3 regions of the Endozoicomonas sp. ALE010 genome follow, and region 3 is predicted to be linked to each of the others. Evidence: predicted binding sites of a transcription regulator. Region 3 holds the regulator's gene; each other region holds the start of a gene.
The links. Region 3 encodes PhoB, which activates phosphate uptake and scavenging genes when phosphate is short. Its sites were predicted from a motif close to TGTCATANNNNTGTCANA; they were not measured.
Positions count from the first base shown of each region.

Region 1: ACO6UY_RS10715 (Na/Pi symporter) is a predicted target of PhoB. The motif match lies at 6,002-6,019, and genes of this name have one in related genera.
Region 2: ACO6UY_RS02525 (choice-of-anchor I family protein) is a predicted target of PhoB. The motif match lies at 5,230-5,247, and genes of this name have one in related genera.

Region 1 is NZ_JBLYNV010000020.1:54,879-65,624, reverse strand. Features, by position in the region: gene ACO6UY_RS10740 (hypothetical protein) at 1-107, opposite strand, end outside; gene moaA (GTP 3',8-cyclase MoaA) at 468-1,460, opposite strand; molybdenum cofactor riboswitch at 1,449-1,596, opposite strand; gene mobB (molybdopterin-guanine dinucleotide biosynthesis protein B) at 1,825-2,367, shown strand; gene moeA (molybdopterin molybdotransferase MoeA) at 2,439-3,677, shown strand; gene ACO6UY_RS10720 (hypothetical protein) at 4,045-5,799, shown strand; gene ACO6UY_RS10715 (Na/Pi symporter) at 6,071-7,243, shown strand; gene ACO6UY_RS10710 (hypothetical protein) at 7,658-9,154, shown strand; gene ACO6UY_RS10705 (hypothetical protein) at 9,303-10,746, shown strand, end outside.
Region 2 is NZ_JBLYNV010000003.1:84,128-94,873, forward strand. Features, by position in the region: gene ACO6UY_RS02505 (ATP-binding protein) at 1-2,521, shown strand, start outside; gene ACO6UY_RS02510 (DUF3322 domain-containing protein) at 2,522-3,685, shown strand; gene ACO6UY_RS02515 (hypothetical protein) at 3,946-4,170, shown strand; gene ACO6UY_RS02520 (hypothetical protein) at 4,325-4,927, opposite strand; gene ACO6UY_RS02525 (choice-of-anchor I family protein) at 5,301-7,010, shown strand; partial or broken gene ACO6UY_RS02530 (chorismate synthase) at 7,080-7,277, opposite strand; gene ACO6UY_RS02535 (transposase) at 7,693-8,673, opposite strand; gene ACO6UY_RS02540 (hypothetical protein) at 8,752-8,895, opposite strand; gene ACO6UY_RS02545 (hypothetical protein) at 8,879-9,748, opposite strand; gene ACO6UY_RS02550 (hypothetical protein) at 10,057-10,665, shown strand.
Region 3 is NZ_JBLYNV010000047.1:33,747-44,492, reverse strand. Features, by position in the region: gene ACO6UY_RS17615 (DUF3050 domain-containing protein) at 1-377, opposite strand, end outside; gene ubiA (4-hydroxybenzoate octaprenyltransferase) at 535-1,440, shown strand; gene phoB (phosphate regulon transcriptional regulator PhoB) at 1,674-2,363, shown strand; gene phoR (phosphate regulon sensor histidine kinase PhoR) at 2,479-3,807, shown strand; gene ACO6UY_RS17595 (H-NS family nucleoid-associated regulatory protein) at 3,920-4,360, opposite strand; gene ACO6UY_RS17590 (SpoVR family protein) at 4,730-6,232, opposite strand; gene ACO6UY_RS17585 (YeaH/YhbH family protein) at 6,229-7,506, opposite strand; gene ACO6UY_RS17580 (PrkA family serine protein kinase) at 7,583-9,505, opposite strand; gene ACO6UY_RS17575 (dihydrolipoamide acetyltransferase family protein) at 10,016-10,746, opposite strand, start outside.

The DNA of each region.
Region 1 (10,746 bases), on a different contig from region 3:
GAGGCTTGCAGATCCGCTACTCTGCTGTCATCACTTGACCCGGGATTGAGAGGAGTTGTCTGTGGATGTACCGGAAGCTGATCGGAAGAACTCGTTATTGGATTCATGTTAAAGCACCCATCACTAAGTTGCTGCGTGGAGCAAGTTAGTCGGGTTTCATTAAAATAAGTTCCCTCTACACGTTATGTTCGACCTTAATTCAATAAATTGATTTGGTAGTGTACTGGTCATCGTTTCGATGAGTTTGATGTGTACAATCTCCGCTCAGGGCGAACGGAGTCAGGGTGCCATTGATAGAGAGAATCCATCAAATGCATTGAAACCGTGTACCATCTCCGTTCATCCTGAGCGGAGTCGAAGGGTGTTTGGCACGATCTATCATAGGCCGGAGTTTGCGCCCTTCGACAGGCTCAGGACGAACGGAGTGCGGAGGCACGACACCCCATCAGACTCATTGAAACCGTGTACTAGCCTCCCATCTGAGAAAGGTTATCCGTGCCGCCGGTCCAGCCCTGCTCAAGGAAATGACTGTCGTCTTTAAGCTGCAGGGAATCACGAATTCGAGCCACCAGCACTTCCTGCTGATCATCGCTGTGCAGAAGGTCTCTCAGATCAATGCCGGACTCAGCAAACAGACAAAGCTGGAGCTGCCCCAGACTGGTCACCCTCAGTCGATTACAGTCGTTACAGAAGTCCTTGCTGTAAGGCATAATCAAGCCAACCGTACCTTCATAATCACTGTGGCAATACTCCTGGGCAGGCCCGGCGTCGGCCAGACGCATTTTTCTTACCCAGCCGCGCGCCAGGAGCAGTTCCTGAATCTGTTTTCCGGGGAAGTGGTGCTTCTGGAAAAAATCCTGATTGTTCCCGGTTTGCATCAACTCGATAAAACGAAAAGAGACGGGATAATCCCGGATCCAGCCAAGAAAGGCATCAAGTTCATCATCATTAATGCCTTTCATCGCCACCGCATTCACCTTGATAGATGGCAGACCATGGTCAAATGCGTGTCGAATACCGGCCAGAATTTCCCGCAGCCGGTTGTGGCCGGTAATCAGCTCAAAGGCCCGGGGGTCAAGACTGTCGACACTGACATTGATGGCATCAATACCCGCATCCAGCCAGTCCATAACCCGCTGATCCATTTTGTAGCCGTTGGTGGTCATGGCCAGCTTTTTTATGCCGGGGACCTGCTTGATGGTTCTGACAATGTCGGAAAAGTCCTGACGTAAGGTAGGCTCCCCCCCGGTCAGACGAATTTTTTCCACACCGACCGCAGCAAAAGCCGTTACCAGACGACGTATTTCGTCAATGGTCAGTGCTTCACTGTGATGATGGTCAAGGCAGCCGTCAGGCAAACAGTAATTGCAACGAAAATTGCACAGGTCTGTGACTGACAGTCGCAAGTAAGGGAATTTCCGTCCCTGACGGTCCTGCAGCTCTGGTAAATTAGAATGCATAGAACACCTTTCCAATCGCGGGAGGCTGCAAAGTTTCTTTTACAGCCCTGGCAGCCAGTGATACGCACTCTGGCTGCGGCTTCCAGTCCATAGGATCATACCCATTAGGTACCGAAGCTCGGCGCTCGCTTGTTAATTCAGTTTAATCACTACGTTAAACAACCTCATTTGACTGTTAAAAAAAAATTCCCGGGAGATCGTTTTATCAACAGCCCAGTGAATCCTACCTGCTTATTTCTCGAAAAACCATGCTATCAGGTACTATTGTTTTATTGGATTACCCGGTAAACCTACCGCCCATGGGCCCCTTTTGATTGATGAAATATCCGGACGAGCAGGTTGCAAAAAACGAAAGATGTCTTCTATGATGATACCCCCAAAGATCAGTGCCTCCATCCCGGTTATTGGTATCGCCGCCTTTAGCGGTACCGGTAAAACCACGCTTATCGAGAAACTACTGCTACTGTTAGCAGGCCAGGGACTTCGAACCGGTGTGGTCAAAGCCACGCATCACAGGATAGAACCCGACCCACCGGGAAAAGACAGTTACCGTTTACGCCATGCCGGTGCCAGTCAACTGGTGTTGAGCATGCCTGGTCGATCCCTTTGCTATACCGAGTACCCGAATGGATATGAACGACAGCTGCAGGAGCAACTGCAACTTCTCAATCAGGATCAGCTGGATTTAATCCTGGTGGAAGGTTTTCGTGAGGCTCCCATCGCTAAAATCGAGCTTCATCGCAGTGATTATGACAAGCCCTTCCTGTTTACTGAGGACCCCCATATCATAGCCATCGCCTGGGATGGCAATCCCGGCATCAACCTTCCTGGTCATCTGGAAGAACTGGATATCAACAGCCCAGAACATATTGCCAGCTTTATTGAAAAATATTGTCATGAAAAATAGCTTGCATCACCACCTGGCATAACAGAGAGTTAATTTTTTCCACCCGCTTTGGTCAATGAACGAGGGCAATCATGAGCGACTGCTGTGCCACTGATGGATTAATAAGGCTGGAAGCAGCACTGGCAACACTGATCAGCAGTGTAAAGCCAGTATCCGTAACCGAGACCGTTGCCCTGGAAGACAGCCTTGGCAGGGTACTCGCAGAGCCTATCGTATCGCCTATCAATGTGCCTTCCCATGACAACTCGGCCATGGATGGTTATGCCCTGGCGCTAAAGGATTTGCACAACCGTGATACTTTACCCCTGGCAGGCCAGTCCCTGGCCGGTCACCCTTTTTCCGGGGAGATTCCCGCCGGACATTGTATCCGGATTATGACCGGGGCCAGCCTTCCAGCAGGTGCCGATGTGGTGGTCATGCAGGAGCAGACTGAAACCACAGAACAAGGTATTCGATTTCTGCGGAAACCGAACCAGCCCGGTAACAATATCCGAACAGCGGGGGAAGATATTCCGGAAGGCACCCGGGTATTTACACCGGGCCGGAGAGTTCGCCCTCAGGATATCGGGCTGCTGGCCTCGCTGGGTATTGCCAATGTCACGGTCTACCGGAAAGTCAAAGTTGCGGTATTTTCCACAGGTGATGAATTAAAGCTGCCCGGTGAGCCACTGAAACAGGGTAATATTTACGACAGTAATCGTTTTGTTATCAAGGCCATGCTGAAAAAAATGGCCGTCGACATCATCGACCTTGGCAGAATTCCTGATGATAAAGCGGCGTTAAGAGAAGCCTTTCTGCAAGCCGATCAGGAAGCTGACGCAGTAATCAGCTCCGGTGGCGTCTCTGTCGGCGATGCGGATTACACCAAAGACATTCTTGATGAGCTGGGAGAAACCGGCTTCTGGAAACTGGCCATCAAACCGGGCAAGCCGTTTGCCTTTGGACAGCTCCCGAACAGTGTCTTCTTTGGCCTGCCCGGTAACCCGGTATCGGCTACCGTCACCTTCCAGCAGCTGGCCGCGCCAGCATTACGCCATATGATGCACCAGCAACCGGAACCAAAAGTGGAGCTTACACTGGCGACGGAAACCCCGCTCAGAAAGCGCCCGGGACGCCGGGATTTCCAGAGGGCAAAGCTGGTTTACCGGGAATCCGGTGAACTGCAGGTTATGTCAACCGGTCATCAGGGGTCTGGAGTTCTCAGTACCATGAGTCATTCTGACTGCTATATCGTACTGGCGGAAGAAGACGGTGATAAACCAGCGGGTGAGCTGGTGAATGTGCAGCTGTTTGATGACCTGCTGAAATAAACCAGTACATGGTTTCAACGAGTTTGACGTGTACAGTCTCCGTTCACCCTGAGCGTCCTTCGGCTCCGCTCAGGATGCACGGACGAAGGGTGCTTGGCACGATCTATCAGAGTCCGGAGTTTCCGCCCTTCGACAGGCTCAGGACGAACGGAGTGCGGGGGCACGACAACCCGTCAAACTCATTGAAACCATGTCCTAGCTGCACTAGCCACTATAAGAATAGCCTGCTCGTTTATTCGCGAGGCTATTCCCATTTCCCTTCTAATTTAAACTAACGTTTATCCTTCACTTGATGACCACCGATGTGGAACTTAATCTCGAATATCGGGTCAATTTTATATGCTTCCGTAAAAGAACTGGTGGAAACGTGGATAACGCCCATTTCAAGGCCCCTCTCTCCAGAGAGTACTACAGACAGGCCGCCAAGGGCTGTATTCATCAACATAACAGCAGTGGCCATCTTCAGCAGCACACCGGAGAGGTTAACACAAGTCCCGGCAGGGGGGCTGACAATATCGGGAGCCATGTACCAGCCAACCGGATGTCCGGATACCTTGGGTTTAGCTTACAGCCAAGCCACGCTTCTGACTGTTACGTCAGGCAAACGCCGCCGGGCCAGAGATTACCTGCCCCCGTCGTAAATACTTCACGCACATTGACCACCCATCCCGCCCATCCAAAACTACCTCCTCCGCCTGCCAGCAAAACGGATCTGCCAGCACCGCCACCAACCGAAACTCTCCATAATCACCCGGAGGCGGAGGTTCGACAGAGTGCATTTACCGTCAGGTCAATTTATCAGCGGGTCATACCTTACAGTGACCGGTATATCCCTGACCAGCGCCTCAGAGCAGAGATTCACAGTGATTTTCTGGCCCTGGAGGACTGGATTCTTAACCCATGGGTCGACGATCAGTTATTGTTTGATGTCAGCCGGACCGGTCAACAATGGAAGCATGATGAAACTCTGGTCAATTGGGCAATGAAAGAAACACTCTGGGCTGAACTTGATGATGGTCCAGTGCATCCGGTCGTCACCGCGAAAATAAACCTTAAATCCAGGGAAGTCGGCAGGCTCAGGGAAACCAGCGATCTGCCGGATGCCGCGTTTGCACAGCTTGAAAAGTGTCGTGAATTACAGCAACTCCAACAGCGTAAAGCCGAGAATTCAGGGCGGTTCGGGAAGGATCTGGAGCTGACACCGCTGGTGGGTAAAGAACTCAGGAAACTGACAGAATCCGAAAGACTGGATAAGCTGTTGCCCCACGCTATTTTGCAGGGGTATACCAGAACTGCACAATGGTGCCTGGAAAACGGGGCAAATATCAAAACAGCGATGACAACGTTGCGCCAGCTGAAATCCCGGTCAGATCCCAATCAGCCCGGCAACATAACAGAACACCTGACCACCACAGCAACCGCCCCATCAATCAACAGGAGATCCCAGGGCATCGGCTCGTTCAGCAACGATATCAATACAACATTGCTGGAGGTTATTGCTGAGACTCATATCGATATGGCCATTCAGGCAGACTGGCTGCTGGCCAATGGGGCAAGCCTGACACCCGAAGCCTCCGCTGCGCTGCTCAACCAGGCTCTGAATACCTCCCTTTACTGCGGGTATCTTGCCAACGCCCGATGGCTGATTGATCAGGGAGCCAATCTGCAAGCCCAGCATCAATTTGAGCAGGCCATGAGCCATTATAATACCCGGGTAGCCCAATGGCTGATGGATAATCACCAGGCCAAACAGAACCCCGGTAAAGCCACCTCGGCATTGCTCAGTTATTTTGATGGCTATCTTTCCCGGGAAGAAGTGGTGGAGCCCATCTACACCCACCAGCCAATAGACTGGTTATTAGAGGTGGGAGGCGCATCCCTTGAGGAATTGCGACCATTTGCGCCACGTATCCTGGAGAGAGCATTGGAGTTCAGTGATCCCTATATCGCAGGATGGCTGTTAAAACACCAGCTCACCACCTTCAAGTCCCAACCGGAAAAACCGCAAGAACTGTTGGATAAAGAGATCGTCAGAGCCAGGGAAAAACCGAAAGAAGACAGAAAATATATGATCGACTTTTTGCAAAAACAGGTCGATCAAGAGAGCGCTTCAGACTGTTAAGTAGTTGGCCAAATGGAATCGTATATTTCTGGCTAAGTGGGCAGTTACTATGCAAGGCACAATGAAGGGAGCATAGCCGTAGCTATGTGACCGGAGTTGTAACGCAGCAGAGTGACTGACCACTTAGTCAGAAAATAGGATTTCATTTGGTTAACTACTTAGCCCCCGAAAAAGAAAATCTGCTGATTGTTTGTGAAGAAGTTGTCATAAAACTGTAATAAAGACTCGATACTTTTAGCATCAACTTTATATGCACCGGGGTGCACTCTCTATGTCTGAAATGACATCTGCTTCTTCACAGGGCGCTGATTTCGAAACCATGACCACGCGACATTACGGTCGTATCTGGCTGCGCGTTGTTCTATGGATTTACGCTCTGCTGGTAGCTGTTAGTGTCATCGGCTCCGGCTTTAAAATGGCGGTGGGTGGTAGTGAAGCCGCAGCACAGCTGTTCAGCTTTGCCAACAATGCCGTTATGGGTCTGCTGGCGGGCACACTGGCGACAGCGCTCGTACAATCTTCCAGTACAGTCACCTCTGTTATTGTCGGCCTGGTCGCTGGCGGCCTGCCGGTTCACCTGGCCATCCCGATGATTATGGGTGCCAACATCGGCACAACCATCACCAACACCATCGTAAGTCTTGGTCATATTCGCTGCCATAAAGAGTTCAAGCAGGCGTTTGCCGCCTCTACCGTTCATGACTTCTTTAACTGGCTGGCGGTTCTCATTCTTCTGCCTCTGGAGCTGTTCACAGGCGTTTTGAGCAAGCTTTCTGTATCGGTAGCCAGCATGCTGGTTGGCGGTCAGAATATGTCAATGAAAGGCCTGAATTTTATTGACCCGTTAACCTCTCCGGCTGAAGACATTGTCAAAGGTTTTGTATCGGTACTGCCGGACAGCACACTGGCAGGTATCGCCATGATTGGTATCGGTATTGTCCTGATCTTTTTCTCGGTGGTTCGTCTGGGCAAGCTGCTCAAAAAGGTCATGGTGGGTAAAGCCAAAGATGCCCTGCACAAGTCCATTGGCCGGGGTCCGATCAGCGGCATTCTGTCCGGTATGACCATGACCGTGATGGTTCAGTCGTCCTCAACCACCACCAGCCTGATGGTTCCAATGGTGGCCAATGGTCTGTTTACTGTACGACAGATGTACCCTTTCACCCTGGGTGCCAATATCGGTACAACCATTACCGCCCTGCTGGCTGCCACGGCAATTACCGGTCCTGCGGCCCTGCCGGCACTAACCATCGCCATGGTGCATTTCTTCTTTAACCTCTGTGCGGTTGTGGTTATTTACGGCATCAAGTGGCTGAGAGAGATCCCGCTGTATATGGCTGACAAACTGTCTGATCTGGCAGCCAGAAACAGAATGTATGCGTTTGCCTATCTGTTCATCGCCTTCTTCATTCTGCCAGGTGTCCTTATTTTCCTGACAGCGTGATCGGCAAGATTCCTCCTGCAAAAAAACCTGCTGTGCCTTGGCTGCACAGCAGGTTTTTTTTTTGCAGGCTTAACCCCATGAAACAGAACGTAGTGTACGGGTATTAACGCTTTTATGCACCAGCCCGGATATTTCATAAACTGCCCCGAATATCGCGAAGGACTTTGTCGCTCTAAGGGATTTTGTGAAGGAGCGCCGTACCGGGGAGTACGGTCGACTGAGCAAAACTCCCTTAGAGTGGCAAAGGACAAGCGAGATCGGGAGCACGTTTATGAAATATCCGGGCTAGACTACGGGTCGCCTTTTTGGACAAGAACTATTTGACGATGGCCGTCCAGGAAGACGGATAACAGGACAGCCTCCCGGGGAAACTCCTGTCAAGTTTCAACAAAATAGCAACAGATGGGGATGAAAATGAATATCAACCTGTTTGCCAATGGCACCACTTTTGGCGTGCCCTACAGTGTCCCTCCTGAGAGGTTTACGGAGGGTCAAGGGTGTAGGGAGAAACTGCATGACAGAAGTCGTCTTATTAAATCGATTCCGGTGCCAGACAAAACAGCCTACTTTGCCAATCCGTTTATGCCCATGCCTTGTGGCGAAACAAGGAATTCAATTGGAGATTTTGATTTTGAGCGTATGCTCAAAATGGTCGACACAGAAATGATCCACCTCAATCCGGATCTCCGATTTATGCCCGCTGAGATTTTTAGCCGCTGTGAAGCAATCCCCCTGAAAATACTGGCGGACAGGAAGGTTGCTGTCGTGGTTAGTGACAATAAATACCAAACGCTCGGAGAGGTTGGTGAGCAGAACAGGCGTCAATCGTTTTATTATTATTCCAATACGCCCAGGCATCCTGAATTATGTGATGAACGTATAGCTGAATTGGCAAAACCTGGATTTTTCCTTATGCCCTGGGAGGGGGAAAGAATGAGTACATTTAAATTATTGAGGAAAGAAAGCCAGCCTGTTTTCAATATCAATTTTAGCGGCACTTTCGGTGAATCACTTCATTGCTTCGACCTGTTAATCTCAGACGAGCAGCTCCCTGAATACAAACATTTAGTCGGCCATGATTTATTGCAGTACCCCATCATCGAAACTGGTCAGATTTCCCAGGCAGCTTATGTCTCTTCCGTTTATTCACCGACGAACAAAAATCACCTGTTTCTCATCAGGCCTGCTGATACCAAACTACCCATGCTGCAAGGGACTGAGCTTATCGAAACGAAGTATCAGGCAATGATTGATCGGGCCGTTAACGCTGGCCAACCAACAAGTATTAAAAATGAGGGGGTGGTCAAATCGTTACGGGAAGCGGAGTTTTTTATGGCTCCTTACCAAGAGTCTATAAGGTTTTGTCAATCGGCCATCGAGACGTTGAATGCCTACCCGCAAGAGCACCCCAATCTCTCTGTTGCCATTAATAAAGCAATCTGTCGATTGGCATTCTCCGAACAATACATGACTGATTGTGCGGGCCTGGTCAGGCAAGCCATTGTGTATGATGAACTGATGCAGCTTGAAAATACCAGTACGATGGAAGAACTGAAAATTAAACAGGAAGAAATCAGTAAGCAGTTTATCCATAAGGAGGTGGAATGGCATAAGAAAGCGGTGCAGGAAGAAATCCTTTCGGGAAAAGACTCGTATTTCCCAATGATCAACATGCATTCGCTCATCATGACGTCACTCGGTGACCTGTTAATGGAAATGGGTTATCGCAACTCACCGGGCGAAAACGCATTGAGAGACAAAATCGTTGCTCGGAAAGCAGAGGCAGAAACTCTTTGTGCCCAGACAGATGAGCTGCTTTCTGATCGGAAGACCCTTCATTCATTAAAGCTAAAGAGTATTTGGGTTTCCATTGAGAGCGCAGATGCAGAGGATGACGTTGAAAATCCCTGACCCTACAGACTCTGGATAAAGGAGCGGATTGCGTTTTTGGACAAGAACTATTTAACGATAGCCAGTGTCCAAGGCGACGGAAAACAGAACAGCCTCCCGGGAAAACTCCTGTCAAGTCTCAACATAAATAGCAGAGATGGGGATGAAAATGAATATCAACCTGTTTGCCAATGGCACCACTTTTGGCGTGCCCTATACCTGTAGCAGACCTCATCACAATTTTACGGAGGGTGAAGGGCATAGGAAGATACGGTTTGACCGAAGTCGTCTTATTAAATCGATTCCGGTGCCAGTCAAAACAGCCTACTTTGCCTATTTATCTGGATATTATGATTTTGTGAGTAGGCCCAATGTGGTAGTCACAGAAATGATCCGCCTCAATCCGGATCTCCGATTTATGCCCGCTGAGATTTTTAGCCGCTGTGAAGCAATCCCCCTGGAAATACTGGCGAACAGGAAGGTTGCTGTCGTGGTTAGTGACAATAAATACCAAACGCTCGGAGAGGTTGGTGAGCAGAACAGGCGTCAATCATTTTATCATTCCAATACGCCCAGGCATCCTGAATTATCTGATGAACGTATAGCTGAATTAGCAAAACTTGGATTTTTCCTTGTGCCCGGGGATTATGTGAATGGAGAATTTAGTAGAGAAAGACATCCCGTTTTCAATATCAATGGTATTGACGATTTCAGTGTAAGTTCTCATTGCTTCGACCTGTTAATCTCAGACGAGCAGCTCCCTGAATACAAATATCCTGAATACAAACATTTAGTCGGCGATTTATTGCAGTACCCCATCATCGAAACTGGCCAGGTTTCCCAGGCAGCTTATGTCTCTTCCGTTTATTCACCGACGAACGATAATCACCTGTTTCTCATCAGGCCTGCTGATACCAAACTACCCATGCTGCAAGGGAGTGAGCTTATCGAAACGAAGTATCAGGCAATGATTGATCGGGCCGTTAACGCTGGCCAACCAACAAGTATTAAAAATGAGGGGGTGGTCAAATCGTTACGGGAAGCGGAGTTTTTTATGGCTCCTTACCAAAAGTCTATAAGGTTTTGTCAATCGGCCATCGAGACGTTGAATGCCTACCCGCAAGAGCACCCCAATCTCTCTGTTGCCATTAATAAAGCAATCTGTCGATTGGCATTCTCCGAACAATACATGACTGATTGTGCGGGCCTGGTCAGGCAAGCCATTGTGTATGATGAACTGATGCAGCTTGAAAATACCAGTACCATGGAAGAACTGAAAATTAAACAGGAAGAAATCAGTCAGCAGTTTATCCATAAGGAGGTGGAATGGCATAAGACAGCGGTGCAGGAAGAAATCCTTTCGGGAAAAGACTCGTATTTCCCAATGATCAACATGCATTCGCTCATCATGACGTCACTCGGTGACCTGTTAATGGAAATGGGTTATCGCAACTCACCGGGCGAAAACGCATTGAGAGACAAAATCGTTGATCGGAAAGCAGAGGCAGAAACTCTTTGTGCCCAGACAGATGAGCTGCTTTCTGATCGGAAGACCCTTCATTCATTAAAGCTTAAGAGTATTTGGGTTTCCATTGAGAGCACAGATGCAGAGG
Region 2 (10,746 bases), on a different contig from region 3:
TGCCGATAAAAAAATCACGCTGCTGACGGAGCGCATCCAACGCCGGGAACAGGAACAGCAAAAACTCGAATCCCGCCTGCAGGAGCTGCGTCTGTCCATTGATGACCTGCGCACCACCAGCCGTGAACTGGAACGGGCCATTGACCAGAATGGTGGCCAGCGCCTCTCCGAACTAAAAACAGAACTGGAACGACTGGGACGGGAACGGAACCGCATCGCCAAAGCCTGTGATGATTACCAGGCACTGTGCAACATCCTGGAATTCTCCCAACCTGCAGACGACGATGGTTTTTTTCATAACCGGCAGCAGGCGGAAACCGGACTGCAATCCCTGGAGAAACAGCAGGCCGATCTGCAAAACCAGCAAGTGGAACACCGCGTTGAGTTCCAGAAACTGCGCAGTCAGCACGATGAACTGGAAGCAGAGATCGCCTCGCTGAAAAGTCGTCAGTCCAATATCCCCAGCCGCAACCTGGCCATCCGTCAGGCCCTGAGTGAATCCCTCAACCTGCCGGAATCCACCCTGCCCTTTGCCGGTGAACTGCTCCAGGTTCGCGAAGAAGACAAACACTGGGAAGGGGCGGTTGAACGAGTACTCCATAATTTTGCCCTGAGCCTGCTGGTGCCCGATGAGCACTACCAGTCCGTTGCTGACTATGTGGATCGCACCCACCTCAAGGGACGTCTGGTCTATTACCGGGTTCGCCAGCCCGCCCGCGCCACGGCCGATACCCTTGACCCTCGCTCCTTGTGCCGCAAGGTCTCGATCAAGACCGACAGCCAGTTTTACAGCTGGCTTGAGCATGAACTGTCCCAGCGCTTTGACTATATCTGTTGCGATCAGCTGGCCGACTTCCGCCGGGAGGTTCGGGCCATCACCACCGCCGGACAGATCAAAAGTGGCGGCAGCCGCCATGAAAAAGACGACCGTTACCGTATTGATGACCGTTCCCGTTTTGTCCTGGGCTGGAGCAACCGGGAAAAAATCTTCACCCTGGAAGCCACCCGTAAACAGCTGGAAGCCGACATTCAGAAATCCGCCAGCGCTGAGATGCGGTTTAACCAGCAGATCAACCAGCTGAACCAGCGGCAGTTAGATCTGAAGCTGCTGCTGAAATACGCGGATTTTGCCGAAATCAACTGGCAGCCCCTGGCCATTCAAATCAACAGCCTGGAACAGGAAAAGCAGCAGCTTGAAACAGGCTCCGACATTCTTCGCACCTTGCGCGAACGCCTGGAACGTTGTGAAGCAGCTACTCGTGAAAAAGAGGAACAGGAGCGTAAACTGACCAGGGAGTCCGGTACCGCTGCAGAGAAGCTGAAACAGGATCACAAACTGCTGAAGTTTTCTGAACAACAGCTTTCAGAGCTTCCGGAAACCGCCCGGGAGTCATGCTTTCCCACGCTTGCCGAAATGGAACATGAAGCCCTGGGGGACAAAAAGATCACCATTGAAAACTGCGACAGCTCCCAATCCACCATGCGCAGCTGGCTGCAGCATCGCCTGGATAGCCGGGAGAAAAAGTCCCGGGAACTGGCGGCCCGGATTACCGGGCAGATGGCGGACTATAAAAACGCCTATCCCCAGGAAACCCGTGAAGTGGACGCCTCCATGGGCTCAGTTGCGGAATTCACCGCCATGCTGGAAACCCTGCAAGGGGAAGACCTGCCCCGCCATGAGCAACGGTTTAAACAGATGCTTAATGAAGGCACCATCCACAACATGGCCATGTTCCAGAACTGGCTGGATCATCAGCAACAAACCATTCGGGATAAAATCGCCACCATTAACCGCTCCCTGGCCGCTATTGACTACAGCGACGGCACCTATATACGACTGGTGGCGGACAATCACCGGGACCCGGAGATCAACCAGTTCAAAATCGACCTGAGAAACTGCCTCGGCGATACACTGACCGCCGATAACAGCGATGATGCCTATGCGGAAAACAAGTTCCTGCAGGTGAAAACCATTGTCGAACGATTTAATGGCCGGGAAGGCCAGAGCGAACTGGACAAACGCTGGACCCGCAAAGTGACCGATGTGCGCAACTGGTTCCTGTTCAATGCCTCGGAACGCTATCGAGAAGATGACTCGGAAAAAGAGTTCTATTCCGATGCCGGTGGCAAATCCGGAGGGCAAAAGGAGAAACTGGCCTACACCATCCTGGCGGCAGCACTGGCCTACCAGCTGGGTCTGGAGTGGGGCGAAAACCATTCCCGCTCTTTCCGCTTTGTTATGATCGACGAAGCCTTTGGCCGGGGTTCTGACGAGTCCGCCCGCTACGGGCTGGAGCTGTTTCGCCGGTTGAATCTGCAATTATTGATTGTCACCCCCCTGCAGAAGATTCATGTGATTGAAGATTATGTGAACTCTGTCCACTTTGTTCATAACCAGGGCGGGAACCACTCTATGCTCCGGAACCTGACCATTGAACAATACCGACAGGAGAAACAGCAGGAGCAGGAGCGTCTGCTTAAGGAAACCATAAGCCAGAACCGGGCAGAAGCCATTAGCTAAATGATTACCCTCACCGAACTGCAAAAAAAATCCCTGCGCCCCTGGAGTTCCGGGGCGTTTTTGAGAAGTGTGTTGCAGGGAGAATCCCTGTTTCCGCTGGAAATTACGTTTCGCAAACCTTCCGGCAAAGTGCTCAGCCAGGAGTTTGCCAAAGTGCGGGACTGGATAGCCCTGTTACACAGCAATAGCAAGGCGGTAAAAGGCAGTGGTTATCGGCTGGATTATCGCAGCATCAACCATCAGCAGCTCGGTACCCAGCGCCTGCCCCAGCGCATTGTGTTTGAACACCGGGAAGACTGGCTGGGTTTTATCGGCAAGATCAAAGCCTTTCGCCAGTTTGATGAACTGGCGGGCACAACCAGACGACAGCTGCCAGAGTTAATGCCCTGGCTGCTGGATAAACCGTTAAAAGCCCTGGAGCTGGTTGATAGCTGGCCCCGGTTGCTGAAGGTCTGCCGATATTTTCAGCTGAATCCAAAACCGGGGCGTTACATCCGCCAGTTGGATATCCAAAGTGTTGACAGCAAATTTATTGAAAATAACAAGGGCATTCTCTCGGAGTTGCTGAGCCTGGCCCTTGAACCGGAGGATTTTGATGGGACCATCGCCGGGCTCGCGGAAAACGGTTTTGAGCGCCGCTTTGGTTTACGGTTTGATGAGCCGCTGGTGCGATACCGGTTATTGGATCATCCCGGCCCGGTGACGGATATCACGGTTCCGGTGTCGCAATTTATAGATCCGGGAACCGGCAAGGTGTTTATCACAGAAAACAAGGTCAATGGTCTTGCCTTTCCACCAGTACCGGATGCCATTGTCATCTTTGGGCTGGGCTATGGTATTCAGTCACTGTCTTCCATTGGCTGGCTGAAGGAAAAAGAGATTATCTATTGGGGGGATATTGACACCCACGGTTTTGCCATTCTCTCCCGCCTGCGCCAGCATTTTCCGCAAGTCCGCTCCTTGTTGATGGACCAAGCCACCCTGCAAACGCATTTGGCACTGTGTACAGAGGAGATGGACAGCAAGCGTTTTACTGGTGAACTGCCGGGGCTTACCCCGGATGAATCGCCAGTGTTTGCGGCCCTGAAAGATAATACCTTCGGAAAAAACCTGCGTCTGGAACAGGAGCGTGTTGGTTATGGCTGGCTGTTGGATGCACTTTGACCTGTGATAGCATTAGCAGCGAAAATCCAGGGTGAGGTCTTTCTTTTTGAACACATTCAAGTTTCAAGACCTAACACTGGTTTCTTAATGGTTTCTTAACACTGGTTTCTCTTGTGCGGGGCGGACCATATATAACCTCCAGCTTCTCTTTCCGTATAACATCTATCAGGTATTATTCGAGATTTCATTCCCAACCAGTACAGTACTTAAGAGCTGGCAAGTGTACGGAAGCATTGAGCTTTGAAATTTGAGTTTTGCAAATGAGCATAGTATTCACCCGACAAGATCGAAATCTTTACGACGTACTCAATCAGGCAACTGAAGATGAGCTGCTGCTGTTATCCAAAATTATTGGTGACAAATTCTCCAGTGACATTGATACCAACTGTACGGATCCATTCAAAATTGCCCGCGAGTTGCACCTAATGGGAGGACACTCTGCTGCTAATCTCTGGCGGGGTCACGGTGTCAGCTACAAGCAATAAAAAGGACACCCACTTTTTAAAAAGTGAAGAGAGCGACAGCGTCCCACAACTGGCTTCCTGACAACCCGCAGGGCCTCTGGTAAGCTTGCCTTCAGCTGCTCCCTTGTCCCGTTTTTCCTGACGCTTTCCGCCCTTCATAGGCAGCATTACACCATCAAGAGAGGCCGCTACCGTCGCAGCATTGGCTGGAACCTGAAAGTTGTCTGCCAGACATATACTCAAAAGGTTCAAGATACTGTTCCCACCGTTCACTGAGTTTTGCAGGAAGACGAGCCAAAGTACTGGCCGACGGTTTCATATTTCCCAGCAACTCAAGAAGGCTTGCCACTTCGGTTGGTGGCAACTGAGCCACCATCCATGCCGCTTGCTTTGCCGCCCTGGGTAACCAGAACCCTTCAACAATCCCTGCCTGGAGTTCCAGGGGGACTATACATTTGCTTCCTGAGCCGGATCGATACAGGGTTCGCTTTACCCGGACAGAGCCAGCAGCAGATTGGTATGTTTGATGATTTTGAGCCACCCTGCGATAAACGGTGCCCTTGACCTCAATAGAAGGTTCATTGACGTCCAGTTTTTGGAGGTCTTCAGAGAGAATCTCCTGCTCTGCAAGAGCCATGAGGTTATGCAGTTCATTTTCGTAATCCTCCCAGTGGAGCTCATGGCATGACTGGCGAAGAAGAGATAACCGATGTTGCAGCATCTCGATTGCAGGGCAGTGATTACTAGCGGGAATGGTCAGTGGGTGACATACTTCCATGGAGGGCGGCCTCTCGCAGATGATTCTTTTGTCACATGAAAATCATAGCTGCGTTTGGTCGCCTTTCTTGTTCGGGTATTTTGGCTCCGGGACGTAAATCCTGTGCTCCAGGGTCTGTAGTTGTGCTCAGTATGAGACTTTGACCCTCATGATTCTTAAATTCCCTTTTTGACGTGTTGGTTGACCCTTTTGTGTTTCTGCTGGCCATTGGCGGCACCTGATCCCCGCACGCATCATGCGGACCTATATCAACCGCCCTATTCTGATTGTTTCTCTGTCTCGGTACACCGTGATGATTTAGCTGTCATATTTCTTTCATCATTTCCCGTTATAACTGTTCAGCAACTAAAACAGGACATGACAGGCAAGGCCGATGAAAATCCCTTTCAGCAGAACCGCTCCATTACTGGCAGCTCTGATCATTTCAGGCTGTACTTTGGATATGCAATCTGCCAGCGTAACCCACCCGGATATGCAACCGGTTGGTCGCTATGCATCTGGCACTTTCTTTGAAGGTGCAGCAGAAATTGTCAGCTGGCATAAAACCAGTCAGTCGATTTTTGTCGTGAATGCCGGAGAAAAAACGATTGATATTCTGGATGCCAGCCAATTAACCAGCAAGGCTCTCGCTAACCCACTGACCGATTCAAACCTGACCAAACGAAGCAGCATTGATATTCAAAGCTATCTGCCAGACATCGAACTCGGTGCTGCAAACAGCCTGTCATTACATGATGGCCTGCTGGCTGTTGCCGTTGAAGCTGACATCAAACAGGAAAACGGCGTTGTTATTCTGTTCAACATCGATGATCAAGGTAATGCAACCTACCGGGATTATGTCCACACTTCAGCACTGCCAGACATGGTGACCTTTACCCCAAATGGTAAATATGCGCTGGTTGCCAATGAAGGTGAGCCTTCTGAAGATTACAAAATTGATCCTGAGGGTTCCATCAGCATTATCCAGATCAACGATAACGGTACCGTAGGCGAGGTCAGACAAGTTGGCTTTACTGAGTTTAATAAATACGGTCCAAGGCACAATGAGTTAAGCGAGCAAGTTCGGGTATTTGGCCGAAATGCCACCGTTGCACAAGACCTTGAGCCTGAGTTCATCACCGTATCCAATGACTCTAAAAAGGCTTATGTCAGCCTGCAGGAAAATAATGCTCAGGCAATCATTGATATTGAAGCAGCTGAAGTCGTTAAGATCTTCCCCCTGGGCTACAAAGATTTTGGGAAATACACCGCCGATATCAGTAACAGGGATGGTGGCGTGAATCTGAAAACCTGGGCGGGTGTATACGGTATGTATCAGCCAGACACCCTCGCTTCTTATGAAGCCAATGGCAAAACCTATGTTGTTTCTGCCAACGAAGGTGATGCCCGTGATTACTGGTATGACAGCCCTTCCAGAACAGATTGTCTGAACTCCGGCGGCCTGAAGTTTGATGAAGACGACGGCTGCCTTGCTTATACTGAAGAGTTCCGTGTGAAAAAGGTGAAGGTGGCTGATGAGCACCCAAATGCCGACAAAGCAAAAGATTCAGCCGGGATGGCTCAACTGAAAATCACCAACACTCTGGGAGACAGTGATAACGATGGTGAGTTTGAACAGCTTTATGCTTACGGTACCCGTTCCTTCGCCATCTGGGATGAATCCGGAAATCTGGTGTTTGACTCTGGCGATGATTTCGAGCGCATCACGGCAGAAATACTGAAGTCTGACTTCAATAACAATGACGATGAAACCAAAGGCGATAACCGCAGTGATGACAAAGGTCCGGAGCCTGAAGCCCTGGCCATTGGTGAAATCAATGGAAGACACTATGCGTTTGTTGGTCTTGAGCGTACCGGCGGCCTGTTTATGTACGACATCACCAGTCCGGAATCACCTGAATATGTCCGCTATATCCATAACCGGGACTTTTCCGTGAATGTGGCCGAGCAGCCTGAACTGGCTGGTGACCTTTCACCGGAGGGTATGGTCTTTGTGGCAGAAGCGGACAGTCCCACTGGCAAGCCTTTGCTGATCATTGGCCATGAGGTTTCTGGATCAACCCTTGTCTATGAAATCTTTTAACGACTATTCGTACAGCCTCCCGGGAGGCTAAACGTTTAAAGGCTTCCACCCGGAAGCCTTTTTTATGCTTTAAACAACCGGTATCGGACTAACGACATCGGCATTCTGTGCCCGGTGCCGCAGAAAATGATCCATCAGGGTAATCGCCATCATCGCTTCAGCAATGGGTACTGCACGAATACCTACGCAGGGATCATGGCACCCCTTGGTGACGACCTCCACCGGCTTGCCCTGACTATTAATCAACTTTCCTGAGGTGGTAAAGGACAATAAAAAGAGGACAATAAAAAGAGGACAATAAAAAGAATAAAAAGGACACCCACTTTTTAAATAGTGAAGAGTACATCATTTATTCATTTTTTAAATGATAGTATCCGACCTTCACCACCCCTTGGTAACATTTTGATTTTAAACGATTAAATATCGTGCCAACCATATATTCGAATAGAATATATGGTTCAAAATCAAATGATTACGTTATTTTGGTGGTGAAAGTGGGATAGTATTGATCATTGTAAGAATGTCTCATTCAAAGAATAAAAAGAAGAATTTCTCATTCATACCAAACAGGAAGCGTATAAAAAGCACTCAGCAACAGCCAGATAGAAGACACTATCAAGACAATATAAGAAAGAGCATTCAGAAGATTCTGGCCACATTAAAGTAAATGAAAATACGTTGATCAGGCAGGGTAGAGAGCACCGCTCACAGACATCCCATGAACCCAGCATTTTCCGGTGCTTTCTGCATAAGCCTTCAGTGAGGCCAGCTTGCCGACTGCGCGGTGAAAACGATTATGCCAGCGCATAGTCTCCAGCCATTCTTTTGGGTCAATACCCAAGCGCTCCAGGATAGGTGGTACATCGTCAGTTATACGACCAAGTTTGCCTTTTCGGACAATTCGGCCAGACCAGTCAACCAGTTCAAAGTAGCTACTGAGTGGGTATGGAATCGCCTGTTCCGGGTTTTGACCCTGAGCTTTTAACGGTTTCAAGTGTGTCTTTTGTTTTTTTCCGTTTGCGCTGTCGTATGACTCAATGCGCTCTTTAATAGAAGTATGTTCTGAGGTTTCCAGCGTTGCGGCAATTTTTGCCCGGATGGGGTTCAAGTCGACATAGGCCATGCAAGTCAGCAATGCTGCCTCATCTAACAAAGCCTGACTTTTGTAACGACCTTCCCAAAAGCGCCCTTTGCACTCATCCTCTTTATTGGCCAGCCGGGCTAAATATTCGTTGAGACAGCGCATGAACCAGCTGATATCCATTAACCGACCTCGGTACTTCTGGGCATATGCTTCGACACGCAGCAGCTCTGCTTTGCCCAGCTGATCGCCGACAAGAAAACGCTGAACCAGGTGCGGGCCTGAAAAAAGCTGCGTCCAGCGTTGTAAGACTGCTTTGGTGTCCCATTTTTTGGCTTGCTGACTATTGATATGGAGCACCACATGATAATGATTCGACATCACCGCATAAGCACAGACTTCCAAGGCAAAAATACCGGAAAGTGCTTTCAACCGATCAACCACCCATTGCCTGCGATGCTCATAGTTTTTGCCTGAGAAATTATCTTTGCCGCATAGGAAGGCCCTGCGAACGCAGCGTGCCATACAGTGGTAGTAGGGCGTACTGGCTGGATCTATGAGGTTTTTTCGGGCGGTCGTCATGTCATTTTTTTTGGTTACTGGGTAGATTTCCTTAATACCCTTAAGAGGTTCCAGAAGAAAAACAGACGGTGTGGCCGATTAATCAAATTTTTGGGTGTCTTTTATTTCACCCCAAGTCGTCGGTAACAGCGTGATGGCGCAGTCTGTCAGCACTGTCACCGGGGGCAGCATGCCACTCATCTTCAGCAGCTGCTCTTCAGTCAGTTCAGATTTGCCCGTCACCTGACAGTGTCGCCAGCATCATATTTACCTCTTTCAGGCATTCGTGAAGTTCTATTGCAGCACATGCTGGGCTCGACGGCCAACGTTCCTTTGTCAGCCTTAAAGTTGACTCTGCTCTCATGTTCTGTAGCAGTGTTAAGGCAAGCTTAGGTTTTTTCATAAGCTGCCATTGCCGAACCATAGCAATATCAGCATGATAATTATCTGAAGGCTCACACATTGCCTTCTCATCGGCATGGAGGCTTTTTCTTCTCAGAGTCAGGAGCCGAGCCTCAGCCTGAATGGGCAATCCAAGTTCTTGTTCGCATCGGCTCAGGGTTATATCCAGGTCAGGAATGATCGAAGCCCCGGATGTAGTGCACCATTCAGAACCCCTGAGAACTTGCAGATGATGCTGGGCTTCCGTCAGTTTCTTGTAGGTGTTTTGCTCTACTAGTGACTTTGCAAGCCCTACCAGTGACCTATGGTATTCCAATTCGTCCAGATCCTCTTCCAAGTAGACGCCCCGGAATAACCTTTCCGCATTGCTGAAATTTTGTTTATCCAGTTCTTCGAAGGCGTAATTGATTCTGCCTACGAAGGTATTTAGACCTGGTTTGCGGTTAACCGCATCACTGGTATCTTCATCGGAAGCAACTGCTCTGGAAGAAACCCCAATCTCTTTTTGCCCTGTTGCGGAATCTGCTGTGAAATCTAAATTTACGTGATTAACTGCAGATGGTTCACCGCTGACAGGACTGACGACCCTTCCGAAGACAGTGTTATGCTCCGCTTTAGCCATTTCTGAAGCTTCAGCATAGGGGGCAAAATAATTTCCCCCCTGATTGCATGAGGTTTTAAATAATGGGTCCATGGTTTTTCTCCTATCTTTAATTGTACTTGAGCATGTTGAAAGTCAGTCCTCAAAGGTTATTCATATTCATCAGAGTCTTAAATTAAAAGAAAGTTCCAAAACAGAAGCGAGGGTCAGGTCTTGATTCTTGAATAAAGTCAAGGAAAACGAAAAGCCAGGGTCAGGCCTTTGCATTTGAACACATTCAAGATTCAAGACACTGTTTCTCCCCTAACACCCATGTCAGTGAATCAAACCACAGATATTAATAAACTAAAGCTCATCAAAAACCGTTATCCGTTTTCATATACCAACAAGGAGGTTGAATTATGAACAATCCGATACTGCCCTCAAGCGCTTCCTGGCAGGATTTTTCCAGCTTGCCTGCTCCGGCCATGGAGGAAAACAGCAAGCGTTCCTTATTGTCAAAAGTCGGCAGGGCTGCTGGCAAGGCTGTTGTTATACCATCCCGACTTGCCTCAACGGTGCTTAATGGCGGTATTTTTGCTGCCTATTATGTGACCGCCCTGGCTGCTACCGGGCTTGCTTGCGCCGGAGGCACTGTCTTTGGCATGGCCAAAATTGCTGTAGATGTTGCCAGTGGAAAACCACATAAAAGCCTTCATGAATATACCATCACCGCTGGCCGAGAGACCTTCAACTATCTCTCCCGTCCTTACTACACAATGCCAAAACGTGGATCTGAAGCCATATTCGCCGGTGTTGCCATCGTTGCGGTAACTATCCTGGTATTCCTCGCAGGAGGAGGAGGAGCTAATATTGGTGTTGTGCACTTAGATGACAATTCTGACAGCACTGACTATAACCCTTCAGGCATCAAAGCAGCACTGCATCCATACAGACCTTCTATTCTCCTTGGGCGTAAAATCATGGAGAAAACTACCGGGGTCTTGAATCGTGGCAAGGTTATTGACTAACAAAAACCGGGGGCAAAAAACCTGTGTCATCTATGCCCCCGGTTCTCCGTGAGATTCGTTAAAACACCGCAACCGCCGCTA
Region 3 (10,746 bases):
GCCTGCTGCCAGGGAACCCCTGTCTTGATGCTATAAATTACCTGTTCGATTTTGCTGGTATCCGCGGATACTTCATTCATGGCAGCGAGATACATTTCCAGATGACTCATGGGCGTGCCATGAAGATCCTTATCCGTCTCTTCATAGAGAATAATTTCATTAATGAAGCGGGCAGACGGGGCATCCGTAACTGGCACCCAGGGTAGCTGCATGGAAGTAAACTCAAGCTGCAATCTTTTCGCCAGCGACATAAAATCCCATACAGCAAATACATGAGCTTCCATAAAGGCCGACAACGTCTCCACACTGTTAATTTTCTGGTAGATGGAGTGATTGAAAAGTTGTTCTTGAAGAGGGCGTAAGTCTTCTGTAAACATGATAGTCTCCCGCTATAAGCAATTTGCTCTGGTAGGCCGACAAGACTACATAGATATTGGACACATGGCAGCCTGTGCTCATTTTTTTATCGGCAAAACATGTGTCGGCTGGAAGGCCCTGACTATATTTCCAAAACACAGAACTCCAAGGGCGCAGATGAAATTTATACAATCGATAACAGGCGCTGATAAATGTGCAGAGCTGCTGGATCAGCACGTACCACGCTGGAAAGACTTTATTCAACTGGCTCGCCTTGATCGCCCCATTGGCATTTATCTACTGCTATGGCCAACACTCTGGGCGCTCTGGCTCGCGGCCGAAGGCATACCCTCTGTTGGTAATCTGGTGGTTTTCATTCTTGGGGTGGTGCTGACCCGCAGCGCTGGCTGTGTTGTTAATGACTATGCTGACCGACATTTTGATGGTCATGTAAAACGAACCCGGCAACGTCCGTTGGTGACCGGAAAGATAACCCCGAAAGAAGCCCTGATATACGCCGCCAGCCTGTTTTTCGTGGCCTTTCTCCTGGTGTTGACCACCAATGCCCTGACCATCTATCTCTCCTTTGCCGCCCTGCTACTCGCCTCAGCCTACCCTTTTGCCAAACGACACACGTATCTGCCGCAAGTGGTATTGGGTGCCGCATTTGGCTGGTCCATCCCCATGGCATTTGCCGCCGAGGCCGACACACTGACCACTCAGACATGGCTGTTGTTTATCGCCAATCTGTTATGGACTGTCGCCTACGATACCCAGTATGCCATGGTGGACCGAGATGATGATCTGCAGATCGGCATTAAGTCCACCGCCATTTTATTTGGCGAAATGGATAATCTGATTATTGCCTGTTTTCAGACGTTTACCCTGATAGCCCTGCTGATGCTGGGTTTACAGCTGGAATTAGCCTGGCCATTCTATGTCAGCCTTGTTGCCGCCGCCGCAGGTTTTACCCACCAGCAATGGTTAACCCGCAACCGTGAAAGGGATCCTTGTTTCAAAGCCTTTCTTTCTAATCATTGGGTTGGTGCCGCCATATTTCTCGGTCTGGTCTGTTCTCTGTGATGACTGACTGAAACACCTGAATTTGAAGGTTGAGCCGAAAGCGCTCAACCTTCACCTCCCCTTTATCACTTCAACGACGGGAAAACAGTAACTCATGGGTTGGACAACCCGCAAAAAGTCCATCAAATTTTCATCAACGTCATTTTTCTGTAACATTCCCTCGCTGTAATACCTGTCATAAAGATAAACGGTTACCAAAGCAATCTTCTCTCATTCAACCCCGGGGTATTCTCATGTCTGGCAAAACAATTCTAATTGTGGATGATGAAGCACCCATCAGGGAAATGGTCGCTATGGCGCTGGAAATGGCTGGTTATCAGTGCCTGGAAGCAGCTGATGCAAAGCAGGCGCACTCACTGGTGGTGGATAACCGACCCGATTTGATCCTTCTGGACTGGATGCTACCGGATATCTCGGGTATCGAACTGGCCAGACGACTTAAGCGTGACCAGCTGACAGCAGAAATTCCGATCATTATGTTGACCGCCAAAGGGGAAGAAGACCATAAAATCCAGGGGCTGGAAACCGGTGCGGATGATTACATCACCAAGCCTTTCTCCCCCCGCGAGCTCGCTGCCCGACTTAAGGCCGTACTGCGCAGAACTCATGGAATGGACGAACAGTCGGCTATCGTCGTCAAAGGACTGGAACTGGACCCTGTCAGCCACCGGGTCAGTATTGATGGCAACCCGGCCGAAATGGGGCCAACGGAATACCGGCTGCTGCAGTTCTTCCTGACTCATCAGGAGCGAGCCTATTCCCGTGGGCAGTTGCTTGACCAGGTCTGGGGTGGCAATGTGTATGTTGAAGAGAGAACGGTGGATGTCCATATTCGCCGCCTGAGAAAAGCGCTGGGCAGTGGCTATGAGAATTACATTCAAACCGTCAGAGGTACTGGCTACCGTTTTTCCACTAAAGCGTAGAATGCTGGAATTCAATGAAAATGGCTTCAGTGACGTTTTCCTCATCACCACCTGATGACATAAGAATGATGGTCAGGATCAATCACCATAAGCTCAACAAACTGCGGAACTGCCTGTGACCACCTCTGCCCGATCCTGGTTTACTGGTCGAATAGTGTCAATGCTTGCCATCGGGCTGCTGGTCGGCTGGCTGGCGGACCGGATTTTTCTGGGGCTTTTTCTTGCCACATTATTCTACCTTCTCTGGAGCCACCAGCAACTGCACCGATTGCTGATATGGCTTGATAAGGCTGCCCACAAAGAGCTGGATCCCCCGGAAAGCACAGGCGTATGGGGTGAGATCTTTGACGGTATTTATAGAATTCAGCGCAAACACAACCGCTCAAAACAGCGACTTGCCAGCGTGATAGAACGCATACAGGATTCAACGGCAGCATTAAACGACGGAATCGTCATGGCCGACCAGAATGGTTCCCTTGAGTGGTGGAACCGTGCCGCCGGAGAGTTACTGGGCCTGCAAATGCCCGATGACCAGGGACAGCTCCTGACAAACCTGGTCAGAAATCCAAAATTTGCCCGCTATATGAACAATAGCCACGGCAAAGAGCCCATTAAGATCGATTCACCGGTGCATGAGAGCCGACAGCTTCAAATAGCCATTACCGTTTATGGGCAGGGCAATCGACTTCTATTGGTCAGGGATGTCAGCCGGTTGCATCAGCTTGAAATCATGAGAACCGATTTTGTTGCCAATGTTTCCCATGAATTGAGAACACCTCTAACCGTGATTTCCGGTTACCTGGAGACCATGAGTGACGGTATAGCAATGAATCCGGATACACCGCCCATCTTTAATCGTGCCCTTGGTCAAATGCAGGAGCAGGCAACCAGAATGCAGCGACTGATTGAGGATCTTTTGTTACTTTCACGGCTTGAAGCGACGGAACCGGAAAGAATAAGTCAGTCAGTGACGCTTAAGTCTCTGCTTGCAGGTATCGTTAACGACGCCAAAGCATTGAGCGGTGAAAATCAGCACCAGTTACAACTTGAATGCGACGATGATGCCTTATTAACGGGTGATGCCGTGGAGCTGCGCAGTGCCTTTTCTAACCTGGTTTATAACGCTATCCGCTATACCCCGTCTGGAGGAAAGGTGCAGGTGAAGTGGTGGCAGGATCAGGAAGGTGGACACCTGATGGTTCAGGACAATGGTGTTGGCATTGACCCCGTTCATATTCCAAGACTGACTGAGCGTTTTTATCGGGTGGATAAGAGCCGCAGTCATGCCACAGGGGGGACCGGTCTTGGACTGGCGATTGTAAAACATGTGTTATTAAGGCATGAAGGTCGTATCAGTATCAGTAGTCATCCGGGAAAAGGCAGTCGTTTTATATGTCACTTTCCCCTGTCGAGAATCAAGCAAGCCAACGTCGTCAACGTATAGCATGCCGGTTGAACACGATCTTTCCGGAAATGGTGATATTAACGCCGTATTTGCCAAAATAGAAAATAAAAAAGGGTCTGCAAGACCCTTTTTTATTCAGAGCGAATAAAACTTACTCTTCGATCTGTTCCAGAGCGCAGTCCAGACGCTTCTTGCCAGTACGCTCCAGGTACGCCTGGAAATCACGTGGCAGACGGCCAGTAGTAGCACCTTCCCACTTAATGCGCTCACCCGCTTCGTTCTCGTATTCAAAAGTGTACTTTTGAATGTTTCTGCGACGCTTCTGTACTGTCTCTTCCGGTTCCAGATTACCCACACCCAGATCATTCATGGAAACACCACGGTCAGCCATAATCTGCTTGATGGCTTCAATGCTTTCCTGCTTCTTCTTACGCTTTTCTTCGTCTTTGGCACGCGCTTCCTGCTTCTCAGTCAGCACATCGTTCAGACGGGAAATGATGCGCTCCAGATCTTCCGCGTGTACATCTTTAAACAGTGAGCGAATACGGGTTTTGCTGCTGAGGCGATGCAGAACTTCTTCAAAAATATTCATTTACTCTACGACTCCTTGGTCTTGATAGAACTTCCTACTTAGGAATAAAGATGTTCAATTCGATGAACTTTATACAGCAAGATTTTTTTAGATGGAAGTACCATTATATAAATTTTAAAAATAATGTGAATCACTGATAGTAAAAACTGTCAGTTTATTAATCCAAAATCAGGCAGGTTGTTTTTTTGATCAAAAGGAATAAGTTGTATAACTCCGATATGGATCATGTTGAATGGGAACCACAAAGGACACAAAGAGCACGAAGAAGAGCTTTTCTTTTCCTTTGTGCTCTTTGTGTCCTTTGTGGTTCAAAAATTAATGGATAGTTGCTTAATATTTACCGTAAGCGTACCAGCATTCAATCGACGTTTATTTGCGTTTCTTATTCTCACTGCACTGCCAGCTTTGAGTGACTGCGCCATTTTCAAACGACTCAATCTCCACATCAAACTGCCAGATCCGGTGTATATGCTTCAACAGCTCATCGGTCTCTTTTCCCAATGGCCGACCTTCATGCTGGTAATGACGGAGGGTCAGCATGCGGTCACCCCGGATATTGACATTATAAACCTGAATGTTTGGTTCCCGATTGCCGAGGTTATACTGAGCGGCCAGTGACTCACGGATGGCTTTATAGCCTGTTTCATCGTGAATACTGTCCACCTCAAGATAAGTGCGGGACTCATCATCCAGAATTGAAAACAGTCTTAAATCTCGCATCACTTTGGGTGACAGAAACTGCAGGATAAAGCTTTCATCCTTAAAGTTTTTCATGGCAAAGTGCACAGTATCCAGCCAGTCGCTGCCGGCAATATCCGGAAACCACTCCCGGTCTTCATCGGTAGGGTTTTCACAAATACGACGAATATCCATAAACATATTGAAGCCGAGGGTGTATGGATTGATACCACTGTATTGCGGGCTATCAAAAGGCGGCTGATAGATAACACTGGAATGGGAGTGAAGAAACTCCAGCATAAAACCATCGGACACCTTGCCCTCATTGTATAGCTCATGCAGAAGGTGGTAATGCCAGAAACAGGCCCACCCCTCATTCATCACCTGAGTCTGTTTCTGAGGGTAGTAGTATTGGGCAATTTTTCTGGCTATTCGCAACAGCTCCCGCTGCCAGGTTTCCAATAACGGTGCATTCTTTTCCAGGAAGTAGAGCAGGTTTTCTTCCGGGTCTTTAGGAAAGCGCTCTTCCTGTTCCTGCTCATCTTTCTCAACCTTTGGAATGGTGGTCCAAATGTCGTTCAGAGTCCTCTGGATATACTCCGCCCTCTCTTCCTGCCGGGCCTGTTCCTGCTCAGCGGATAAGGGCCGGGGCCGTTTATATCGATTCACCCCCTGATTCATTAATGCATGGCAGGCGTCGAGTATTTCCTCGACCGCCTCAATGCCATACTTCTCTTCACATTGTGCAATATAATGTTTAGCAAATAACAGGTAGTCGATAATGGACTCGGCATCGGTCCAGGTTTGAAACAGATAGTTCCCTTTAAAGAATGAATTATGACCATAGCTGGCATGGGCTAATACCAGTGCCTGCATGGTCATGGTATTTTCTTCCATTAAATAGGCAATGCAGGGATTTGAGTTGATCACAATTTCATAGGCCAGCCCCATTCTGCCCCGTTGGTAGTTTTGCTGGGTATGAAGAAAGTGTTTACCAAAACTCCAGTGGTTATACATTAATGGCATACCCGTTGAGGCATAGGCATCCATCATCTGTTCAGAGCTGATAATCTCAATTTGATTCGGGTAGGTTTCAAGGCGGAAGCGATCAGCAAGACGGGCCAGTTCCCTGTCGTATTCCTGAATTAGCTCAAACGTCCACTCCGGTTCACTGGAAATCAACTGGCTGCTCATGCATTTTCCTTTTTTTCAAACAGTTTACGGAAAACCGGGTAAATATCACTGGGCGATTTAATCTGCTGCATGGCAAAGTGATCTTTAAACTTCTCCGCTACACTCTGGTACTCACGCCATAAATTCTGGTGGGCACGGTCGGTGATTTCCACATAACAGTAATACTGAACCTTCTGCATAATCTGCTCGGTGAGAATCTTGGTGCAGACACTGGAATCTCCTTCCCAGTTATCACCGTCCGATGCCTGGGCAACATAGATATTCCAGTCCACCGGGCTGTAACGCTTGTTGATCACATCACGGGTCATTTCCAGGGCACTGGAAACAATGGTTCCCCCGGTTTCCCTGGAATAGAAAAAGTCATCCTCATCCACTTCTTTAGCGGCTGTATGATGACGGATAAAGACCACTTCAATCTCTTTATAATTACGCTGCAAAAACAGATAGAGCAGAATAAAGAAGCGCTTGGCCATGTCTTTGATGTCCTGAGTCATGGATCCGGACACATCCATCACACAAAACATCACGGCCTTATTACTGGGCGAAGGCACTTTGACCATGTTGTTGTATTTCAGGTCAAAGTCATCAATAAATGGTAGTCTTTTCAGCTTGGCATTGAGCTCTTTTATCCGTTCTCTTAATTCAACAACTCGTTGCTGGTCCGTTTCATCCGGGCTGACTTCCATTTCCCGGAGCTCTTTTTTCAGTGCCCGTATCTCCCGGCGATCACCACCGGATAAGGCAATACGCCGGGCATGGGCTGAACGCAGGGAGCGCACCACATTCAGGCGGTCCGGAGAGCCTGCTGTCGTATACCCTGCCTGTCGAATCTTGAATTCCGTCATATCCTCCAGCTGCTTCCGAACCAGGTTTGGCAGCTCAAGGTTATCAAACATATGCTCCAGGAACTCATCATGATTTATCTGGAAGCTGAATTCATCCATCCCTTCGCCGCTGTTGCCAGCCTTGCCCTTACCGCTTCCGGAGCCACTGCCGCCTGATGGCCGCTTGATACGATCACCACTGACAAACTCCTTGTTGCCCGGATGAACCTGCTTATAACGCCCACCCTGACCGTGCCGGAATACCGGCTCAGAAAGATCTTTTCGGGGAATGGTGACTTCGCTGCCAGAAACCACATCAGTAATGGAGCGTTTATTCACAGCATCAGACACTGCTTTCTTGATGTGCTTCTTATATCTCTCAAGAAACCGCTGGCGATTGACGGTACTTTTGTTTTTTCCATTCAACCGTCGATCGATAATAATACTCATGAACACGCTCCTTGTGTGTCCTTTATGACAAACAGGGCGAGAATCCATTCGCCCTGCCTCTCTACCCGGACGGCAGTTACTGCGACTTGCGCACCCGGATATACCATTCAGCCAGTAACCTGACCTGTTTCTCGGTATACCCTCTCTCTACCATGCGCTTAACAAACTCATTGTGCTTGCGCTGATCTTCCTGGCTGCCTTTGGCATTGAATGAGATCACCGGAAGCAGGTCTTCCGTATTGGAGAACATTTTCTTCTCAATCACGGTGCGCATTTTTTCGTAGCTGAGCCAGCTCGGGTTTTGGCCATTGTGATTGGCCCTGGCCCTGAGCACGAAATTAACGACTTCGTTACGGAAATCTTTTGGATTGGCGATACTGGCCGCTTTCTCGATTTTCTCCAGCTCATCATTGATGGCCGAGCGGTCGAGAATATCACCGGTTTCAGGGTCACGGTACTCCTGATCCTGAATCCAGAAGTCAGCATAGGTGATGTATCGGTCAAAAATGTTCTGCCCATACTCGGAGTAAGACTCAAGATAGGCGGTCTGAATCTCTTTGCCCAGAGACTCAATGTATTTGGGTGCCAGGAACTCTTTCACATAGCGCAGATAACGCTCATGCACCTCTTTCGGATACTGCTGCTGCTCAATCTGCTGCTCCAGTACGTAGAGCATGTGCACGGGGTTAGCGGCAATTTCCGTAGGGTCAAAGTTGAATACCTTGGAAAGAATCTTGAAAGCAAAACGGGTAGACAAACCTTCCATGCCCTCATCAACACCCGCTGAATCCTTGTACTCCTGCAGCGGCTTGGCATTGGGGTCGGTATCTTTCAGGTTTTCACCATCATAGATCCGCATCTTGGAATACACATTGGAATTTTCCGGCTCCTTGATGCGCGACAGGACGGTAAACTTGGCCAGCATTTTCAAGGTATCCGGTGCACAGGGGGATTCCTTGAGTGAGCTATTAGCCAGCAGCTTTTCATATATATGAATCTCTTCCGTCACCCGGGTGCAGTAAGGCACCTTGACGATGTTCACCCGGTCAATAAAGGCTTCATTGGTCTTATTATTCCGGAATGATTGCCACTCGGATTCATTGGAGTGGGCAAGAATAATACCGTTATAAGGAATGGCACCCATGCCTTCGGTACTGTTGTAGTTACCTTCCTGGGTCGCGGTCAGCAGCGGGTGGAGTACCTTGATGGGTGCCTTGAACATTTCCACAAACTCCATCATGCCCTGATTGGCACGGCAGAGTGCGCCAGAGAAGCTGTAGGCATCCGGGTCATCCTGAGAGTATTCTTCCAACTGTCGTATATCCACCTTGCCCACAAGGCTGGATATATCCTGGTTGTTCTCATCGCCGGGTTCGGTCTTGGCAATACCCACTTGATTCAGAATACTGGGATGCAGCTTCACCACTCTGAACTTGGTGATATCACCGCCAAACTCATTTAACCGCTTAACCGCCCAGGGTGACATGATGCCGCCCAGGTAACGATTGGGAATGCCATATTCTTTTTCCAGAATGTCGGCATCTTCATCAGGATTAAACAGATTCAGAGGTGACTCAAAAACCGGTGAACCTTTGATTGCATAGAATGGGACTTTCTCCATCAATGCCTTCAGCTTTTCTGCCAGAGAAGACTTACCACCACCCACTGGCCCCAGAAGGTAAAGTATCTGTTTCTTCTCTTCCAGCCCCTGGGCAGCGTGCATAAAGTAGGAAACGATTTGCTCAATCGCCTCTTCCATTCCATAAAATTCACGGAATGCCGGATAACGCTTAATCAGTTTATTGGAAAATATACGACTGAGCCTTGGGTCCCTTGAGGTATCCACCATCTCCGGCTCACCAATGGCCATAAGCATGCGCTCTGCCGCATTGGCATAGGCAGAAGAATCCTGCCTGCACAGTGCCAGATACTCTTCGATGGTCAGCTCTTCCTGCTGGGTTGATTGAAATCTCTGCTGATATGTATTGAAGATGTCCATGCCTTCACCCACCTTTGTCTGCTTGAATTCCTGAACAACGACCAGGAACGTTTGACCGATAGCTCATCTGGAAGCTTATCCTTCTCAATTACGCTATCGGCAGAGTCAGAACTTTGACCACATTTTTTTATAACTTTTATTGAGTAGCTATGAATGCCAGAAAAGCAGTTCATGCTGATCAACAATGCTATAGAAAAAGGTGGCATATAATGCCCGTCCGACAAACCAGAGAACTCGGTGTCATGACCGGCAAAAGCGGGATACGAACATTCAGTCGAAAAAATCTGGCCTACATTGATGCACTTTTCATAACAACTTATAACAACGGACTTCCTTGCAGCATGCTGGCAGAGATATTATTCTTCATCGCTCACAACTTCTGGTGGTCTCGCACTTAGCCTTGGAAAAGCTGCCCGACAAGCGTGGCACTATCAAAACAACCCTGCGTTTTTAACCGCAAAGTGATAGCGCATTTTTTCTTGCCCCAGAATTTATAATGTGGATTTTTGACTACTTCTGCAACTGTTGAATCATTGCATGGAGGAAACGTGTTGCTTCACCACCCGTTGCTGCGCGGTGATCAAACGACAGTGACAAAGGCAGGGTACGGTGGCTCTCAGGCTTGCCATCAACGCTGACGATTTCTTCCCTTAACCGGCCAACACCGATGATACAAACGGTTGGCGGCACAACAACCGGTGTCGCGTATTTTCCGGCAAAGACACCAAAATTACTTAACGTGATGGTTGCACCCTGAAGCTCTGAGTTTGGCAGACTTCTGTCTTTCACCCCTTCCCTGAGCTTATTGATACTCTCTCGTACTTCTGCTTTCTTCATTTTTGCCACATCACGCATCACCGGAACGAGTAGTCCCTCGTCACTATCTACCGCCAGGCCCAGGTCAACAGCATCATGAAGCTGACGGCTCATGGAAGCGCCATCAAACCAGGCATTAAGCGCAGGCTCCACGGCACTGGCTTTGGCAATTGCCTGAATCAGACGAACAGTGATGTCTTCTTTATCATCCCAATGATCAATATCCACATCATCAAACAGCGTTACCTGAACGACGGAAGCATGAGATTTTGCCATGGTGCGGGCCATATGCTTGCGGACACCTTTCAATGGCTCTGGATTGTCCAGGGGATAGGCAATGGCAGGTTGTGCAGCGGTTCTACGATTTGTGACAGCACCCAGATCCACCTGGAATTGCTCAGCCAGTGATTGAAGTCCACTTTGAA